One region of the Streptomyces sp. DSM 120436 genome, then DNA from elsewhere that is predicted to be linked to it. Evidence: riboswitches for the same ligand, from Rfam matches in the RefSeq annotation. Region 1 holds a riboswitch; each other region holds the start of a gene.
The links. A riboswitch is a leader RNA that binds a small molecule or an ion and turns the genes downstream of it on or off. The one in region 1 is predicted to bind cobalamin.
Positions count from the first base shown of each region.

Region 2: linked by a shared signal. The riboswitch ahead of ACWH4W_RS15000 (ABC transporter substrate-binding protein) and the one ahead of ACWH4W_RS28530 (cobalamin biosynthesis protein) in region 1 are both predicted to bind cobalamin.
Region 3: linked by a shared signal. The riboswitch ahead of ACWH4W_RS19335 ((2Fe-2S) ferredoxin domain-containing protein) and the one ahead of ACWH4W_RS28530 (cobalamin biosynthesis protein) in region 1 are both predicted to bind cobalamin.
Region 4: linked by a shared signal. The riboswitch ahead of ACWH4W_RS11770 (ribonucleoside-diphosphate reductase subunit alpha) and the one ahead of ACWH4W_RS28530 (cobalamin biosynthesis protein) in region 1 are both predicted to bind cobalamin.

Region 1 is NZ_JBSKBS010000002.1:1,417,096-1,421,691, forward strand. It holds gene ACWH4W_RS28515 (class II aldolase/adducin family protein) at 1-452, opposite strand, end outside; gene ACWH4W_RS28520 (inorganic phosphate transporter) at 608-1,861, shown strand; gene ACWH4W_RS28525 (hypothetical protein) at 1,893-2,114, shown strand; cobalamin riboswitch at 2,303-2,440, shown strand; gene ACWH4W_RS28530 (cobalamin biosynthesis protein) at 2,562-3,503, shown strand; gene ACWH4W_RS28535 (cobyric acid synthase) at 3,500-4,596, shown strand, end outside.
Region 2 is NZ_JBSKBS010000001.1:3,342,873-3,347,468, forward strand. It holds gene ACWH4W_RS14995 (FecCD family ABC transporter permease) at 1-288, opposite strand, end outside; gene ACWH4W_RS15000 (ABC transporter substrate-binding protein) at 285-1,328, opposite strand; cobalamin riboswitch at 1,359-1,544, opposite strand; gene ACWH4W_RS15005 (thiamine pyrophosphate-requiring protein) at 1,812-3,644, opposite strand; gene ACWH4W_RS15010 (SDR family NAD(P)-dependent oxidoreductase) at 3,826-4,596, shown strand, end outside.
Region 3 is NZ_JBSKBS010000001.1:4,349,928-4,354,523, forward strand. It holds gene rpmB (50S ribosomal protein L28) at 14-250, shown strand; gene rpsN (30S ribosomal protein S14) at 250-555, shown strand; gene ACWH4W_RS19310 (hypothetical protein) at 556-837, opposite strand; gene ACWH4W_RS19315 (hypothetical protein) at 815-1,162, shown strand; gene ACWH4W_RS19320 (hypothetical protein) at 1,231-1,431, shown strand; gene ACWH4W_RS19325 (DJ-1/PfpI family protein) at 1,428-2,150, shown strand; partial or broken gene ACWH4W_RS19330 (ferric reductase-like transmembrane domain-containing protein) at 2,307-2,741, shown strand; cobalamin riboswitch at 2,914-3,037, shown strand; gene ACWH4W_RS19335 ((2Fe-2S) ferredoxin domain-containing protein) at 3,100-3,504, shown strand; gene ACWH4W_RS19340 (hypothetical protein) at 3,541-3,921, shown strand; gene ACWH4W_RS19345 (GNAT family N-acetyltransferase) at 4,402-4,596, opposite strand, start outside.
Region 4 is NZ_JBSKBS010000001.1:2,538,948-2,543,543, forward strand. It holds gene ACWH4W_RS11765 (ribonucleotide-diphosphate reductase subunit beta) at 1-249, opposite strand, end outside; gene ACWH4W_RS11770 (ribonucleoside-diphosphate reductase subunit alpha) at 306-2,663, opposite strand; cobalamin riboswitch at 2,789-2,959, opposite strand; gene ACWH4W_RS11775 (GNAT family N-acetyltransferase) at 3,009-3,512, opposite strand; gene mctP (monocarboxylate uptake permease MctP) at 3,593-4,596, opposite strand, start outside.

The sequences.
Region 1 (4,596 bases):
GGGCCGCCGAGGGCGGCGGCCATGTAGTGGATCGCCGGCAGTTCGTCGACGAGGGTGGAGACGGCGGTGGCGTGCACGGCGTGGGTGTGCACGACGGCACGCGCGTCGGTCGTGCGGTGGACGGCCAGATGCAGGGGCAGCTCGCTGGTGGGGACCAGCGTGCCGAGCACCTGCCGGCCCGTGAGGTCCACCCCGGTGACGTCGGCCGGGGTGAGCCGGTCGTACGGGACCCCCGAGGGCGTGACGAGGACGGTGTCGCCGACCCGTACCGAGACGTTGCCCGAGGTGCCGACGACGAGCCCGTCGGCCACGGTCCGGCGGGCGGTCCCGACGAGCTCCGCCCAGGCGCGCGCCACCTCCTCCCCCCCGCCCCCAAAGCCCTTGCCGCGCGTGCCCGTGTCGCCACGCACAGCGCCTTCCGCTTCCTGTCCGGTCCGCTGTTCTTCGGCCATGCGGAGATCCTGCCAGGAGCCCAGGCGGCTTGGGCTGTACGGCGGAGCGCCCGCCCCCTCTTACGGTCACCGTGATGCCCATTCCAGTTCATCTTCCGTTCACCCTGGTTACGTACGTTCGACCAGCCAATGACCTCGAACGATTGCCTGGGTAAATGGAAAGCTTCTCGCTGATCCTCGCGATTGTGGTGGTAACCGCACTCGCGTTCGATTTCACGAACGGTTTCCACGACACCGCGAACGCGATGGCAACGACCATTTCGACCGGTGCGATGAGGCCCAAGGCGGCAGTGGCCATGTCCGCCGTCCTCAACCTTGTGGGTGCTTTTCTCTCGGTGGAGGTCGCCAACACGATCTCCAAGGGCCTCGTCGACGAGGCCGGCATCCGTCCCGAGGTCATCTTCGCCGCGCTGGTCGGCGCGATCCTCTGGAATCTCCTCACCTGGCTGGTCGGCCTGCCGTCCAGCTCCTCCCACGCCCTCATGGGCGGTCTGATCGGCGCCACGGTCGCCTCCGCCGGCTTCGGCGCGGTGCACGGCGACGTGCTGGTCACCAAGGTCCTGATTCCCGCGATCGCCGCCCCGCTGGTGGCCGGCGTCGCCGCGTTGCTCGCGACCCGGCTCACCTACCGCATGGGCCGCAACGCCGACGACAAGGCCTCCGCGAAGGGCTACCGCGCCGGCCAGATCGCCTCCGCCGGTCTGGTCTCCCTGGCCCACGGCACCAACGACGCCCAGAAGACGATGGGCATCATCACCCTCGCCCTGGTCGCCGGCGGCACCCTCGCCCCCGACTCCGACCCGCCCATGTGGGTCATCCTCTCGGCGGGCATCGCCATCGCGCTGGGCACCTACCTCGGCGGCTGGCGCATCATCCGCACCATGGGCAAGGGCCTCACCGACCTCCAGCCGCAGCAGGGCTTCGCCGCCCAGACCAGCGCCGCGACGGTCATCCTGGCCTCCTCGCACCTCGGTTTCTCGCTCTCCACCACGCACTCCGTCTCGGGTGCCGTCATGGGCGCGGGCCTCGGCCGCAAGGGCGGCGTGGTCCGCTGGTCCACGGCCACCCGGATGTTCGTCGCCTGGGGCCTGACCCTGCCGGCCGCCGCCCTGGTCGCGGCGCTCGCCGAGTGGGTGTGCGGCTTCGGCGACTGGGGCACCGCCGTGGTGGCCGTCTTCCTGGTCGCCTCCAGCGCGGCCATCTGGAAGATCTCCCGCCGTGAGATCGTCGACCACACCAACGTCAACGACCACGACGACGCCGGCGAGGAGCCGTCCGGCGTGGTGACCCAGGCGATGGCCGCCGTGACCCCGCCCCCGGCCGGCACCGTGGCCGAGGACCTCACGGCCTCCATCCCGGCGCCGACGGCCGGCGACCCGGCGGGCCCGCCGGCCAAGACGTCCGTCTGACCGCGACCCGGCACGAAGGAAGAAGAGCACCATGAAGATCGACTGGGCGGCCCTCGGTTCCGTCTTCGGCGTCAGCCTCGTGGTCACCGTGGCCCTGGTGGCCCTGTTCACCCTCGGCATCTCCGGCATGTCCCGCCGCGAGCGGGCCGCCGCGGCGGGCCGGTCCACGGCTCTCGCGGTCACCGGCGCCTACACCTGCTTCGCCGCGTGCGCGGCGGCGGTGGGCTACGGCATCTACCTGATCATGGCCTGACGACAGGCCGCACGCGTGAGCGGGCGGGGCGGGAGCAGCGGCTCCCGCCCCGCCCGTCGCCGTGTCCGCGCCCCCGCGGGCCGGTCACGCCGTTCCCGCCGTTCCCGCCGTTCCCGCCGTTCACCCACGTGAGTCCCGCTGTGGGCCTCGGCACACTTCAGCCCCGCAGGTCAACGGCAAGTTGACGGCCCTTCCGGGGTCATGGTGGACTGCCTCCGCCAACACGGCGGCAGGAGAGGAAGCCGGTGCGAATCCGGCGCGGTCCCGCCACTGTCACCGGGGTGACCACCCCGGGAGCCAGGAACTCTCACCGCCGGTCTCGTCGAACCAGGGCGTGGACACCCTGAGTGAGGACATATCGCCATGCGCGGCTGCCTGTCGAGGTCGATCAACGACGCCCCACCCGTTTTCGGGGCCGTGCCCTCCGGATCCGTCACCGGCTGACCCATGGGTGCCGATCGCGTGTTCGCGTACGGCGCCGCCGCCGGCCTCCTCGGCGACCTGCTGCTCGGCGATCCCCGCCGTGGGCACCCGGTCGCCGCTTTCGGGCGGGCCGCGGCTGCCGTGGAACGGGTGCTGTGGCGGGACGACCGGGGCCGCGGGGCCGTGCACACCGCCGTGTGCGTCGGCGGCGCCGTCGCGCTCGGCGGCCTGGCCGCCCGCGCCGTACGCCGTTCCCCCGCCGCTTCCGTCGCCCTGACCGGCGTCGCCACCTGGGCCGTCGTCGGCGGCACCTCGCTGGCCCGGGAGGCGCGTGCCGTCGGACGGGCCCTGGAGTCCGGTGACGTCGAGGCCGCCCGGGAGCGGCTGCCGCACCTGTGCGGCCGGGACCCGCAGGCCCTGGACGCCGACGGGATCGCCCGCGCCGTGGTGGAGTCCGTCGCCGAGAACACCTCCGACGCCGTGGTGGGCGCCCTGGTGTGGGGCGCGGTCGCCGGGGTCCCGGGTCTGGTGGGCTTCCGGGCCGTCAACACCCTGGACGCGATGGTGGGGCACAAGTCGCCCCGCCACCGCCGCTACGGCTGGGCCTCCGCCCGCCTCGACGACGTCGCCGGCTGGCCGGGGGCGCGCCTGACGGCCGTGCTCGCCGCGCTGAGCGGGCCGGACCCGCGCGGGGCGGTACGGGCCTGGCGTGCGGACGCGGCCAGGCACCCCAGTCCCAACGCCGGTCCCGTCGAGGCGTCCTTCGCGGGCGCGCTCGGCGTACGGCTCGGCGGAACCCTGTCCTACGGCGGCCGGGTCGAGCACCGGCCCGTCCTCAACAGCGGCGGGCGCCCCGTCGCCGTGGCCGACATCGAGCGGGCGGTGCGCCTGTCGCGGCGGGTCGGCTGGCTCGCGCTCGCGGCCGGGGTGGCCGCGCGGCGCGTGCTGAGGGGACGTGCGACGTGAGCGGTGGCGGGCTGCTGGTCGCCGGGACGACCTCGGACGCCGGCAAGAGCGTGGTCACCGCCGGGATCTGCCGGTGGCTGGTGCGCCAAGGGGTGAAGGTCGCGCCGTTCAAGGCGCAGAACATGTCGCTGAACTCGTTCGTCACGCGCGAGGGCGCCGAGATCGGGCGGGCCCAGGCCATGCAGGCCCAGGCGTGCCGGGTGGAGCCGACGGCGCTGATGAACCCGGTGCTGCTGAAGCCGGGCGGCGAGCGGTCCAGCCAGGTGGTGCTGATGGGCCGCCCGGTCGGCGAGATGAGCGCGCGCGGCTACCACGGCGGCCGTCAGGAGAGCCTCCTCGGCACGGTCCTGGACTGCCTGGACCGGCTGCGGAGCGAGTACGACGCGGTGATCTGCGAGGGCGCCGGGAGCCCCGCGGAGATCAACCTGCGCCGCACCGACATCGTGAACATGGGCGTCGCCCGCAACGCCGGTCTGCCGGTCCTCGTCGTCGGGGACATCGACCGGGGCGGCGTCTTCGCCTCCTTCTTCGGCACGGTCGCCCTGCTCTCCCCCGAGGACCAGGAGCTGGTCGCCGGGTTCCTGGTGAACAAGTTCCGCGGGGACGTCTCGCTGCTGGAGCCGGGCCTGGAGATGCTGCGCGGCCTGACCGGGCGGCGCACCTACGGCGTGCTGCCGTTCCGGCACGGGCTCGGCATCGACGAGGAGGACGGGATGGGGGTCCCCCCGCTCGAGCGAAGCCGGGAGTGGGGGAGGACGTCGCTCAGGGGCGCCGCGCGGGAGTCCGCGGTGGCCGCGCCGGCCGGTGAGGAGGTGCTGCGGGTCGCGGTGTGCGCGGTGCCGCTGATGTCCAACTTCACCGACGTGGACGCGCTGGCCGCCGAACCGGGCGTCGTGGTGCGGTTCGTGGACCGGCCGGACGAACTCGCCGACGCGGACCTCGTGGTCGTGCCGGGCACCCGCGGGACCGTGCGGGCGCTGCGCTGGCTGCGCGAGCGCGGGCTGGCCGACGCCCTGGTGCGGCGGGCCGCCGAGGGCCGGCCGCTGCTGGGCGTCTGCGGCGGCTTCCAGCTCCTCGGCGAGCGCATCGAGGA
Region 2 (4,596 bases), on a different contig from region 1:
TCCGAGGAGCACGCGCGGCGCGCGCACGTCCAGCACGATGGTCTCCCGCGCCCGCGACCAGTCCGGTTCCGTCCAGCCGGCGCCCAGCGCGTGCGTCACGATGCCCCACACCTGGCCGGGCGGCACCCGCACCGACCCGATGGCCAGACCGGCGGTGGCGGAGAGCGCCAGGGCGACGGCCAGGACGACGAGGGTGACGGTGAGGCCGGCCCGCCCGGCCCGCCCGTCGTCCCCGTGCCGTCGTCGCGCGGCCCGCTCGGCGCCGGTCCCGACGGCCGGGGCCGTCACGCGAAGCTCTCGGGGTGGAGGCCGCGGGCCAGGTCCTCCACCGCGTAGGCGGACCGGACGCCCACCAGGGTGGCGGTCAGCGGCAGGACGACGAACCGCTCGTTCCTGATGGCGGGCACGTCCTGGAGAGCGGGCCGGGAGAGCAGGAACTCCTTCTTGCGTTCCACGCTGCCGGCGCCGGCGTAGTCGTAGATCGCGATGACCTCCGGCCTGCGCTCGACGACCTGCTCCCAGGAGACGTCGCCGAAGACGTCGTCGAGGTCGGCGAAGACGTTCTCGCCGCCGGCCAGCCGGATCAGTTCGGTGCCCAGGCTCCTGCCGCCCGCGGTGAAGGCGGTCCGGTCGCCGCTGTCGTAGACGAAGACGGGCACCTTCGGCGCGTCCGCGACCTTTCCGGCGGCCTTCTCGACACGGTCCTCGAGCTCGGCGACCAGCGCGTCGGCCCGCTCCGGGACGCCGAAGATCCGGCCGACGGTGCGGATCTCGTCGTAGGTGTCCCGCATCGTGACCCGCTTCCTGCCGCAGTACTCGCGGTTGAGGTGGGTGTCGACGCCGGCGTCGGCGAACGCCTTGCGGGAACGGCCCTCGTTCTCGGCGAAGGCGCTGCCGTAACCGCCGTAGACGAGGTCCGGACCGGCCTCCAGGACCGTCTCGAACGACGGCTCCTTCCTGGACAGTTCGGGGATCGACGCGTAGTCCTTCCGCAGCTCGGGCAGGACCGGGGAGTCGGGGAAGGCGGTGCCGACCATGCGGTCCCCCAGACCGAGGGCGAGCATCAGTTCCGCCGGGTGCTGGTGGATGGTGACGACGCGCGCGGGCGGCTTCTCGTAGGTGGTCCGCACACCGCAGTTGTCGACGGTGACGGGGAAGCCCTCGGCCGGTGCGGCCGGCGCCTTCGCGTCCTGGGCGGCGCCCGGCGACGCTCCGCAGCCGGCGGTCAGCAGGGCGGCCGCGAGGGCGAGGGCGGCGGCGGCCGACCGCACGGCGGGCCGCCTGCGGGCAGGGGTGGACAGGGCGGGACGGGACGTGCCGTCGTACACGTGAAGCCTCCTGGGGAGTCCGCGCTCCTCGGAACGGGCCCGCGACAGGCCAGTGTCCTGACTCCCGGATCGACGCTTCCCCTGACCTTCCCGCGCGGCGCGCAGTGGCACGTGGAAGGGGTGCACTCCCCGGTCACAGTGGCGGGACCGTGCCGGACTCGCACCGGCTTCCTGTCTCCCGTCGCGGTGTTGATGACCCGTCGATCCTACGAGTCGGCCCCCGCGGGACGAAAGGGCGGGGGCGGGTGTCCGCGTCCGCCCCGGAGCGGCGGCGTCCCGCCCCGCCCGCCGGTGATCTGCGCCCGGCCGGGTGCGGGGCGCTTCCGGAGACGCCGGACCGAGGCGCCCCTCGGCGCGGGACCGGGCGGAGGGGCCATGGACGGCGTGCGCGACCGGGCCGGGGCGCCGGACGGCAGGTGCGGGCGGGGGCCACGGACGGCGGGTGCGGAGGGCGCGCGGTCCGGGGGAGGCGCGGCGCCGGGCTCAGGCGCTGTCGTCCGGGCCCGCGCCCGGCCGGCCGGCGCGGTGGCGGGTGCCGGGGAGCATCTCCTGGACCTTCGCCTTCAGACCCTGCCGCACCATCGAGCCGCGGTCGCTGTCGCCCTTGAGGATCGCGGCGGCCGCCGCCTCGATCTGGTCCAGGGACGCGTGCGGCGGGATCGGCGGCACCGCCGGGTCGGTGCGGAAGTCGATGACGAACGGCCGGTCCGCGGCGAGCGCCCGGTCCCACGCGGCCTCGACCTGCTTCGGCTTCTCCACCCGGACCCCGTCCAGGCCCATGCGCCGGGCGATGTCCGCGTACGGCAGGTCCGGGATGGCCTGCGACTCCTCGAACTGCGGCGCGCCGGACATGGCCCGCATCTCCCAGGTGACCTGGTTGAGGTCGCCGTTGTTCAGCACGGCGACGATCAGCCGGGGATCGGGCCACTCGCGGTAGTACTTCGCCGCCGTGACCATCTCCATCATGCCGTTCATCTGCATGGCCCCGTCCCCGACCAGGGCGATGGCCGGCCGGTCGGGGTGGGCGAACTTCGCGCCGATGCAGTACGGCACACCGGGGCCCATCGTCGCCAGCGTCCCGGACAGCGAGCCGCGCATCCGGCCGCGCAGCCGCAGGTGCCGGGCGTACCAGTTGGCGGCCGAGCCGGAGTCGGCGGCGAGGATCACGTCGTCGGGCAGCCTGCCGTCCAGGGCGTGCACCACGTACTCCGGGTTCACCGGGTCCGCGCTCACGGCGGCGCGCCGCTGCATCACCTCCCACCAGCGGGCGACGTTCTTCTCGACCTGCTCCCGCCAGGCCCGGTCCTCCTTGCGGTGCAGACGCGGCAGCAGCCGCCGCAGGGTCTCGCGGGCGTCGCCGACCAGGTTCACCTCGTTCGGGTAGCGCAGGCCGATCATGTGCGGGTCGATGTCGATCTGCACGGCCCGCGCCTGGTCCAGCTCCGGCAGGAACTGCGTGTACGGGAAGCTGGACCCGATCATCAGCAGCGTGTCGCAGTCCCGCATCAGCTCGTACGAGGGGCGGGTCCCCAGCAGCCCGATGGAGCCGGTGACGTACGGCAGGTCGTCGGGCAGGGCGTCCTTGCCGAGCAGCGCCTTCGCCACCCCGGCGCCCAGCACGTCCGCGAGCCGCTCGACCTCCTCGCGGGCGCCGCGTGCGCCCTGCCCGATCAGCACGGCGACCTTCTCGCCCGCGTTCAGCACGTCGGCGGCCCGCTGGAGGTCCTCGTCGGCGGGGACCGGCGCGTACCGGCCCAGGCCGAGGCTGGAGGGCACCATCTTGAAGGCGTGCGTGGGCGGGCTGTAGTCCATCTCCTGCACGTCGCCCGGCAGGATGACCGCGGTGACCGTGCGCCGGGCGTACGCGGTGCGGAAGGCGCGGTCGATCAGGTTCGGCAACTGCTCGGGGACCGTCGCCGTCTCGCAGAAGTCGGACGCGACGTCCTTGAAGAGCGCGGCGAGGTCCACCTCCTGCTGGTAGGAGCCGCCCATGGCGCTGCGGTTCGTCTGCCCGACCAGCGCGACGACCGGGACGTGGTCCAGCTTGGCGTCGTAGAGGCCGTTCAGCAGGTGGATCGCGCCGGGGCCCGAGGTCGCCGCGCACACGCCGGCCCTGCCGGAGAACTTCGCGTAGCCGACGGCCTGGAAGGCGGACATCTCCTCGTGCCGCGCCTGGACGAACTTCGGCCGGTTGTCGGCGCGGCCCCAGGCGGCCAGCAGTCCGTTGATGCCGTCGCCCGCGTAGCCGAAGACATGGTCGACGTCCCAGTCGCGCAGCCGCTGGAGGATGAAGTCGGACACCTTCGTGCTGGCCATGCGGACTCCGTTTCTGCTCCCGCCGGCGGACGGCCGGTCCCCGGCGCCGGGACAGGGGGGCGCGGCGCGGCCCCGGGCGTGCGGGGCGCGCCACCGCGCGGGTAACCGGGCGGACGGGCGGGAAACGTCGGCCGGGGCGGGCGGGGTGCGTGACCCGGACCGGCGGGGTTACCCGTCCGGCATGACTGACACACGGCCACTCGCACTGATCACCGGCGCGTCCAGCGGCATCGGCCTCGAGCTGGCCGGACAGTTCGCGTCGCACGGCTACGACCTGGTGGTGAACGCCGAGGACGAGGAGCTGCAGGGCGCGGCGGAGAAGCTGGGGGAGTCGGGCGCGCAGGTGCGCGCGGTGCGCGCCGACCTGCGGACCGGCGAGGGACGCTTCCTGCTCCTCGACGCGCTCGACGGCCTGACCGTCGACGTCGCCGTCCTCAACGCCGGGGTCGGCCGGGGCGGCGCCTTCGTGGACACCGACCTCACCGACGACCAGGAGGTCATCGACCTCAACGTCACCGCGACCGTGCGGCTGGCCAAGCCGCTGCTGCGGGCGATGGTGGCGCGCGGCGCGGGACGGCTCGCCTTCACCTCCTCCGTCGCCGCCCAGATGCCCGGCTCCTTCCAGCCGGTCTACAACGCCTCCAAGTCGTTCGTGCAGAGCTTCGCGCAGGCGCTGGCGGAGGAGGTGAAGGACACCGGGGTGACGGTCACCGCCTTCATGCCGGGACCGACGGAGACGGAGTTCTTCGACCGGGCCGGCATGACCGACGACACCCGCATGGGCTCCATGAAGAAGGACCCCCCGGCCCAGGTGGCCGAGCAGGCGTTCGAAGCGATCGTGAAGGGCGAGAGGAAGGCCGTCACCGGGTCGCTGATGACCAAGGCGCAGGGCCTGGCCGGGAAGGTGCTGCCCGACGGCGTGAAGGCGGCGGCCCACCGGCGGCTGGCCGAG
Region 3 (4,596 bases), on a different contig from region 1:
GGCAGGTACGACCTTGTCCGCCCACTGCCAACTGACCGGCGCCCGGCCGGGCTTCGGCAACACCATCTCCCACTCGCACCGGCGCACCTCGCGCCGCTTCGACCCCAACATCCAGCGCAAGCGCTACTGGCTCCCCAGCGAGGGGCGGTACGTCCGGCTGACGCTCAGCGCGAAGGCGATCAAGACCGTCGACAGCATCGGCATCGAGGCCGCCGTGGCCCGCATCCGCGCCCGAGGGGGGAAGGTCTGATGGCCAAGAAGAGCAAGATCGCGCAGAACGAGAAGCGCAAGGCGACCGTCGAGCGGTACGCGGCCCGCCGTGCGGAGCTGAAGGAGATCATCCGCCGGCCGTCCTCCACCGACGCCGAGCGCCGGGCCGCACTGGAAGAACTGCGGCGCCAGCCCCGCAACGCGAGCGCTACCCGAGTGCGCAACCGGGACAGCGTGGACGGGCGGCCGCGCGGTCACCTCCGGAAGTTCGGCCTGTCGCGCGTCCGCGTGCGTGAGCAGGCCCACGCCGGCTTCCTGCCCGGGGTCACCAAGTCCTCCTGGTAGTCACGCCGCTCGCGCGACGGGCCCCGGTTCCGGCCGTGCCTCGGCGGAGTCACGGCCGGAACCGGCCACGGAGCGTGCCTGCGGATGTCGGGGCAGGCGCAGGAGATTGAGCCGGTAACCCTCGGCCCGGGGGAGCCGTTGCGCGGCGACGGCGGACACCATCTGCTGGTGGGGGAGCGACAACTGCGCCGCCAGGTCCTCGGGCGGACTGGTGAGGGTGGCGTGCTGTTCCTGAGTGCCGAAGAAACCGGGGCCGGCGGTGCCCAGGCCGGAGCGGTTCATCGAGGTGGCGGCCGAGGCCGACACGACACCGGGCATCGCCGAGCGCCGCGGCACCCTGTGCGCCCTGGTGCACCAGGGCACCGGCATGGACTTCGGCCTGGACACCGATTGCGTGGACGACGTCACCGGTGCCGCGATCCACGCCGACTACCCGCGGCTGTCCATGGCCACCACCCTCACCGACGAGATCACCGCTCAGGCCCGCAACCGCCCGGAGAAGGCCCCGCCCTTCACCCTCGCGTCCGAACTCCTGCGAGAGAGGTCCGTGCCGCCGCACAGGACCCGCATGGAGACCATGGCCGACGCCGCACGCTGGGGCAACTGACCATGACCACGTACGGAATCCTGCTGTTCGACTCGGCGCAGGAACTCGACTTCACCGGCCCGTGAGAGGTGTTCACCACCTCCTCCGGACTGCGGGGCGGCGCGGACGACGTCCTGCTCGTCGCCGAAGCCGTCGGCCACCTGCACGGACGCGAGCACGCCCGCGCCGTGCGCCGTGCCCTCCCGTACGACTCGGCTCCTTCCTGCCTGGCGGACGAACCCGTCCCCCTGTCCCTGGCCGACCGAGAAACGGAGTACCGACCGACATGAACCGCCGGACCCTCCTGCACGCCACCACCGCTCTCGGGACCGCGACACTGATGGCCGGGGGCGCCGTGACCCGGGCCGACGCCGCCGAGCCCGAGGCCCCCGGACGTGACCGGCCCCTGCGCGTCCACGTGGTCATGTTCGACGGCGTGGAGGAACTCGACTTCTCCGCCCCGTACGAGGTGTTCTCCGCCTCCGGCCACTTCACCGACCGGGAAGTGGAGACCCGCTACGTGACGCTCGGCGGTCCGCGTACCGTCAGGGCGTCCTACGGCACCCGACTACGGGTCGACCACGGGTGGGCCCCCGAGCAGGCGGACGTCCTGGTGGTTCCCGGCGGCGGCTACGCGCGCCGCGAGGATCCCGGCGTGTGGGCCGAGATCCGGCGGGGCTCACTGCCACGGGCCCTGGCCGCCGCGACCCGCCCGGGCCTGACCGTCAGCGCGCTGTGCACCGGCGTGATGCTGCTCGCCGCCGCCGGGCTGACTGCGGGGCGCCCCTGCACCACGCATCACCGGGCGCGGGCCGACCTGGAGCGGCAGGGCGGTGTGCTGAAGAAGGCCCGCGTGGTCGACGACGGCGACCTGGTCACCGCCGGCGGGGTCACCTCCGGGCTGGACCTCGCCCTGTGGCTGGTGTGCCGCGAACTCGGAGCGGATGCCGCGGTCGGTCTGGAGGAGATGCTCGAGTACGAGGCACGCGGCACGGTGTGGACCGCGTGAAGCAGTTGGTGAACGGGCTCCTCCGATGCCTCCTTCTCACATCGACCCCCCTCGGCTCGGCGGTTCGAGAAGCCTTTTCGACAGGGTGGATCAAGCAGCCCTCGTGGCGGTTCCGTCCGGATATCGCCTCGGCAGTTCGTGTCCGGGAGGCTTCTGATGACGTCGGACACGAGGCCGGAGGAAGAAAGGGCGGTGCCCCCGTCCGGACGGCGACGGCCTTCCGGTGACCGCGTGGCTCTGCGCGGTGATCTGCGCTCCGCCCTGCCCGACGCCACCGCGGCGGTGGTGGTGACCGTGCTCGTGTTCGCCCTCCTGTGGGCGCGCATGGAGTCGGGTGCGTCGGACACGGTCGCGGTGATGCCGTTCATGGACGATCCCGGCACCTACTGGATGTATCTGCTCAGCCAGGCGTTCGGGTGGTCGGGGCTGCTGTGGGCGTGGGGCACGGTCATGCTCGGTCTGCTGCTGTCGGGACCGCGCCCCGCCCGGTTGCCGGTCTCCCGGCAGGTGCTGGAGCGCTGGCACCGCACCACGAGCCTGACGGCCATGGCGCTGATGTTCGCGCACGCGCTGATGTTCGCGGGGCCGTTGTCATCGGGCTGGTCGTCGTGGTGGTGTCCGGCCGCGACGGCGGACGGGACCGCCCGGCCCACCCGGCCGCGACGGCCCCCCACGCCCAGGAGACGGACTGACTGCCGGCACCGGGCGGGCGGGACGGTGTCCCGGGATGGGAGGATGACCGGCGACAGGGCGACGGCGGAACGAGGAAGCCGGTGTGAATCCGGCGCGGTCCCGCCACTGTGATCGGCGAGCGATTCCCGACAGGCCACTGCCCGGCAACGGGTGGGAAGGCCGGGACGAGCATCGACCCGAGAGCCAGGAGACTCACGCGGTCGCCTCCTCGACGGACCACCGGGGCGGATCTCCCCGGAGAGAGGGACGGCACCGCATGCCCGCAACGCCGACCGGACCGACGACGGACGACAAGAGGACCGCGACGGTCACCGGCCCCGTGCCGTGCCGCGTCGTCGTGTGCCGCGACTGCTGCTGCGGCAGCCCCAAAGTGACCGGCGTCGACCACGCGGCCCAGACCGAACGCCTGCGTGCCGCGGCACCGGTACGCGTCTCCGACTGCCTCGGCGTCTGCGAACACGCCAACGTCATCGTCGTCCAGCCCTCCGCGGAGGGCCGGGCCGCAGGCGCCCGCCCCGTCTGGCTGGGGCTGGTCAACGACCCGGACGCGACCGAGGACATCGTCGCGTGGACCCGCGCAGGCGGTCCCGGGGTGGCGCCCCGGCCGGACATCCTCGACCTGTACGCCATCACGCCGCCGCGACGGCGTACGGCCTCCTGACCGTACGGACGGAGAGCTGGAGGGAGGACGGGAACCGTGCGCGCAGCCCGTGCCTCGACCGCGTCCGTCACCGCCGCCCCGCACGACGTGGCGGGCCTTGGCGGTTTCTTCGCCCTGCAGGTCGGTGGACGGGACGACGGCCAGCATCCGATCGCCCGCTCCTATGCGGCGGGTTTCACCGACCTCGCCGAAGCCGTCGCACGCTGGCACCGTACTCCGGAACCGCGCGTCGACGTCTCCACCGCCCAGCTCGGACACGCCGCCCGCCTCTGGTCACCGGCCCTGGCCCGCGTCGCCCTGCACGGAATCGTCCCCGACCTGGAGGGACTGCAGCGGACCGACGACGGGCCGGCCCTCCGGGTTCCCCGCCCGGCCGGCTCGACGACGGCCCCGCCCGCGCCCTGTACCAGCAGGTGACACGTCACCTGTCGGCACTGGCCGGCGGCCTGCGCGTCAAGGTCGCCCCGCGTCTGCTGGACGGCAATCCGGCACTGGCCGTCGCTTCCCGGGCCCGGTACCTCGGGCCCGGCGCGTGTGACGGCGGCCGTTCCCGCTCACCACTGCGGGGCAGTCCGGGATTCCCGGGTTCCCTCCTGCGACACCCCGCCGTGGGGGTCCCCCCATGCCTTTCGGGCTATGGGGGAGGACGGGGCGAACCAGCTGCTGCGGGCAGTCGGCCCGTCAGGAACGCGGACGTCCGTGATCCGGGCGGTGACCCGTGTCACGCGCCCCGACCGGTGCCAGGACCCCGCCGCCTTGGGCCAGTGCGCGACGAACGGCAGGGGCGGGGCAGGGGTTCGCAGTGGGGTGCTGAGGACCACGTTGTGGCGCGCTCGGTGACGATGTCGAGGCAATGGCGGCGGATTTCAGCGGTGCGCAAGGCGGGGCTCCGAAGGCTCACGGGGGGAGCGGGGCGAGGGAACGGGCGGGGTGGCGCGGGCCGAGGAAGACGACGATGCCCTTGCCGTCGGGGGAGGGGTGGGTGGCCTCCGTCCAGCCGTGGCGGCGGTAGAAGGCCATGGCCCGCCCGTTCCGGACCGAGGTGAGCAGCCATGCCCGCCCCTCGGGCGCGTCCGCGGTCACCGCTTCGAG
Region 4 (4,596 bases), on a different contig from region 1:
GAACAGCTGCCGCGACAGGTACAGCCGCGCCTCGGGCGAGTTGATGTGCTTGTACAGCGTCAGCACCAGGTTGTTCGCCACGATCGAGTCGCCGGTCGCGAAGAACGCCACGAGCCGGCCGATCAGGTGCTGCTCCTCCGGTGTCAGCTTCGCCAGGTCGGCGACGTCCGAGTGCAGGTCCACCTCCTCGACGTGCCAGGTGTTCTTGATCGCGTCCCGGTAGCGCTCGTAGAAGTCGGGGTAGCGCATGGGGCGCAGGGTCAGCTCGAAGCCGGGGTCGAGCAGGTTCTTGGTCGTGCTGGTGGTCACTGGCAGGCCTCGCAGGATTCGGGGTTCTCGAGGGAGCAGGCGACGGCCTCGGGGTCGGCCGGCTGCTGGACGGGGACGGCGGCGCGGGCCGCGCGGGCGATCCGGGTCGCCGGGCGGGAGCGCAGGTAGTAGGTGGTCTTCAGCCCCTGCTTCCAGGCGTAGGCGTACATCGAGGAGAGCTTCCCGATGGTCGGCGTCTCCAGGAACAGGTTGAGCGACTGCGCCTGGTCGAGGAACGGGGTGCGGGCGGCGGCCATGTCGATCAGGCCGCGCTGCGGGATCTCCCACGCGGTGCGGTACAGCCGCCGCACGTCCTCGGGGATCCACGCGACGTCCTGCACCGAGCCGTTCGCCTCGCGCAGCGCCTCCCGGGTGCGCGCGTCCCACACGCCGAGCCGCTTGAGGTCCTCCACCAGGTACGAGTTGACCTGGAGGAACTCCCCGGACAGCGTCTCGCGCTTGAACAGGTTGGACACCTGCGGCTCGATGCACTCGTACACGCCGGCGATGGACGCGATGGTCGCGGTGGGCGCGATCGCCAGCAGCAGCGCGTTGCGCATGCCCGTCGCGGCGATCCGGCTCCGCAGCGCCTCCCAGCGCTCCGGCCAGGCCAGTGTGACGTCGTAGTGGTCGGGGTGCAGCACGCCCCGGGCGGTACGGGTCTTCTCCCAGGCGGGCAGCGGGCCGTGCCGCTCGGCCAGCTCGGCGGACGTCTCGTACGCGGCGAGCATGATCCGCTCGGCGATCCTCGTGGAGAGCGCCTTCGCCTCAGGGGAGTCGAAGGGCATCCGCAGCCGGAAGAACACGTCCTGCAGCCCCATCACGCCCAGGCCCACCGGGCGCCAGCGGCTGTTGGACCGGGACGCCTGCTCGGTCGGGTAGAAGTTGATGTCGACCACCCGGTCCAGGAACGTCACGGCGGTGCGGACCGCGGCGTCCAGGCGCTCCCAGTCCATGCCGTCCCCGTCGGTGAAGGCCGCGAGGTTGACCGAGCCCAGGTTGCAGACCGCCGTCTCCCCGTCGTCGGTGACCTCCAGGATCTCCGTGCACAGGTTCGAGGAGTGGACGACGTGACCCGGCTCGGCGGTCTGGTTGGCGGTGCGGTTGGCGGTGTCCTTGAAGGTCATCCAGCCGTTGCCGGTCTGCGCGAGGGTGCGCATCATCCGGCCGTACAGCTCGCGGGCCGGGAGCGTCCTGCGGGCCAGGCCCCTGGCCTCGGCGGCGCGGTAGGCCGCGTCGAACTCCTCGCCCCACAGGTCGGCCAGCTCGGGCACGTCGGCCGGGGAGAACAGCGACCACGCCGCGTCGTCGGCGACCCGGCGCATGAACTCGTCCGGCACCCAGTGCGCCAGGTTCAGGTTGTGCGTACGGCGGGCGTCCTCACCGGTGTTGTCGCGCAGCTCCAGGAACTCCTCGATGTCCGCGTGCCAGGTCTCCAGGTAGACCGCGGCGGCGCCCTTGCGCCGGCCGCCCTGGTTCACGGCGGCGACGGAGGCGTCCAGCGTCTTCAGGAACGGCACGATGCCGCCTGAGTGCCCGTTGGTGCCGCGGATCAGCGAGCCCCGGGCGCGGACCCGGGAGAAGGACAGGCCGATGCCGCCGGCGTGCTTCGACAGGCGGGCGACCTGGTGGTAGCGCTCGTAGAGGGAGTCCAGCTCGTCCTTGGGGGAGTCGAGGAGGTAGCAGGACGACATCTGCGGGTGGCGGGTGCCGGAGTTGAACAGCGTGGGGGAGGAGGGCAGGTAGTCCAGCCGGCTCATCAGCCCGTACAGCGCGGCGACCTCCTCCAGCGCCCGCACGCCGTCGTCCTCGGCGAGACCGCAGGCGACCCGCAGCAGGAAGTGCTGGGGCGTCTCGACGACCTTGCGGGTGACCGGGTGGCGCAGCAGGTAGCGGCTGTGCAGGGTGCGCAGCCCGAAGTAGCCGAAGCGGTCGTCGGCGCCGGTGTCGATCAGCGCGTCCAGACGGGCCGCGTGCAGCCGGACGAAGGCGGCGGTCCGGTCGCTGATCAGGCCCTCCCGGTGCCCGGCGGCCACCGACCCGGTGAACGAGGTGACGCCCTGCGAGGCGGCCTCGGCGCGGATGCCGAGGGTCAGCAGCCGGGCGGCGAGCCGGGAGTAGGCGGGGTCCTCGGAGATCAGTCCGGCCGCCGCCTCGGTGGCCAGGTCCCGCAGCTCCGCCTCGTCGGCGGCGGCGGACCGGCCGCGCAGCGCGGCGGCGGCCACCCGGCCGGGGTCGGCGTCGGGCAGGTCGGCGGTCAGCTCCGTCAGGGTCCGCAGCAGCGCGGCCCCGGGGCGGTCGCTCTCCTCGGTCACGCCGGTCGCTGAAGCCGGATCGGCTGGCGCGATGGTCACGTGGGGCTCTCCCTCGCTCGGCACGGGGGCCTCGAAGAGCGCAGGGGGCAGCACACGAGCGCACGCGGCGTCGCGTCCACCGGCCCATTCCACGAGGCCCGGACGTCAGGGCACCCGGACCGGAAGGGCCGGGCGCACTGTCGGCAGGTCCTCGGACTGACTCCCGTGCGCGCCCGTGGGCAGGCATGGGTACACCGTTGCGGGACAGTTCCGGATTCGCACCGGATTCCCCTGCGGCGACAGCGAGCATGAGCATACATCTTGTGCCGGGTGCCGCCGACGGACCCATATGTTGTGTCGCGCAGGGGTTAGGGTGGTGCCGGGCGGAAGGGCCGGGCGCAACCGTCAGAGCGTCAGCCCGTAGACGAGCAGCGTGATGTCGTCCAGCTCCGGCAGCGGGTTCCAGTCCCGCCGGGGGTCGCGGGTGAAGCCCAGCCGTTCGTACACCCGGTGTGCGGCGTGCATGGTGTGCTGGGTGGACAGCACCATCCGCGCGCACCCGAGCGCCCGCGCCCGGTCGACGCAGGCGCGCACCAGGGCCTCGCCGGCGCCCCGGCCGCGGTGGGCGCGGGACACCGCCAGCATCCGTATCTCCGCCTCGCCGGGCTCCGCGATGTCGGCCATGGGTCCGGGGCCCGGCACGAAGGTCACCCCGCCCAGCAGCGTGCCGTGCTCCACGGCGACCAGCACCTCGGCGGCCGCCGCGCGCTTCGCCACGTCCCGCAGCTCGCCGAGGTAGGCGTCGCTCTCCCCGAAGTCCAGCAGACCGTCGCCGAGATAGGCCTGCGCGGTGATCTCACCGAGTTCCGCGTGCTCGCCGGGCGTCACCGGCCGGATGACGATGTCCATGCGGGGGAGTCTGCCGCACGGGTACGACAGCGGGCCGCCGGTTCTCCACCGGCGGCCCGCCGCCCCCGTGCCCTGCCGCGTCAGTGCGCGCTGCCCGCCGTGGCCGGCGGGAGCTCGACCCGCACGCCCGGGTCGCCGGCGTCCGCCGTGTAGTCCTGCGGCTTCGTCTCGTCGACGCCCTCCGGCGCCTTGACCGCCCTCAGGACGAAGGTCAGGACGACCGTGACCAGCACGTTGATCACGAAGGCGGTGAGACCGATGTAGCCGATCTCGCCGATGCCCGGGATCTTCTCGGCGGAGCCGCCGAAGTGCTTCTGCGTCGGCGACGCCACCCCGTACGCGGCGACCGTGCCGTAGATCATGCCGACCGCCCAGCCGCCGATCAGCGCCCAGCGGTGGAACCACCGGGTGAACAGGCCGCCCACCAGCGCCGGGAAGGTCTGCAGGATCCAGATCCCGCCCAGCAACTGGAAGTTGATGGCGACCGTTTTGTCCATGGTCAGCACGAAGGCCAGCGCGCCCACCTTCACCAGCAGCGACACGACCTTGGAGACGGCGGTCTCCTGCCTGGGCGTCGCGTCCGGCCTGATGAAGTCCTTGTAGATGTTGCGGGTGAACAGGTTCGCCGCCGCGATCGACATGATCGCCGCCGGCACCAGCGCGCCGATGCCGATCGCCGCGAAGGCCACGCCGGCGAACCAGTCCGGGAACATGGTCTCGAACAGCTGCGGGATGGCCAGCTGGCCGTTCTGCACCTCCACCCCGGCCGCGATCGCCATGAAGCCGAGCAGCGCCAGCAGGCCCAGCATCAGCGAGTACAGCGGCAGGATCGTGGTGTTGCGGCGGATCACCTCACGGCTCTTGGAGGACAGCGTCGCGGTGATCGAGTGCGGGTACATGAACAGCGCGAGCGCCGAGCCCAGCGCCAGCGTGGCGTACGTCCACTGGCCCGCCTCGCCCGGCACCAGCGAGCCGCGCGGCGCGCCCGTGGCCGGGTTGGTCTCGCTGTACGCCTCCCGCGCGGAGGCGAAGATCTCGTCGAACCCGCCCAGCTTGATCGGGATGTAGATGATCGCCACCGCGA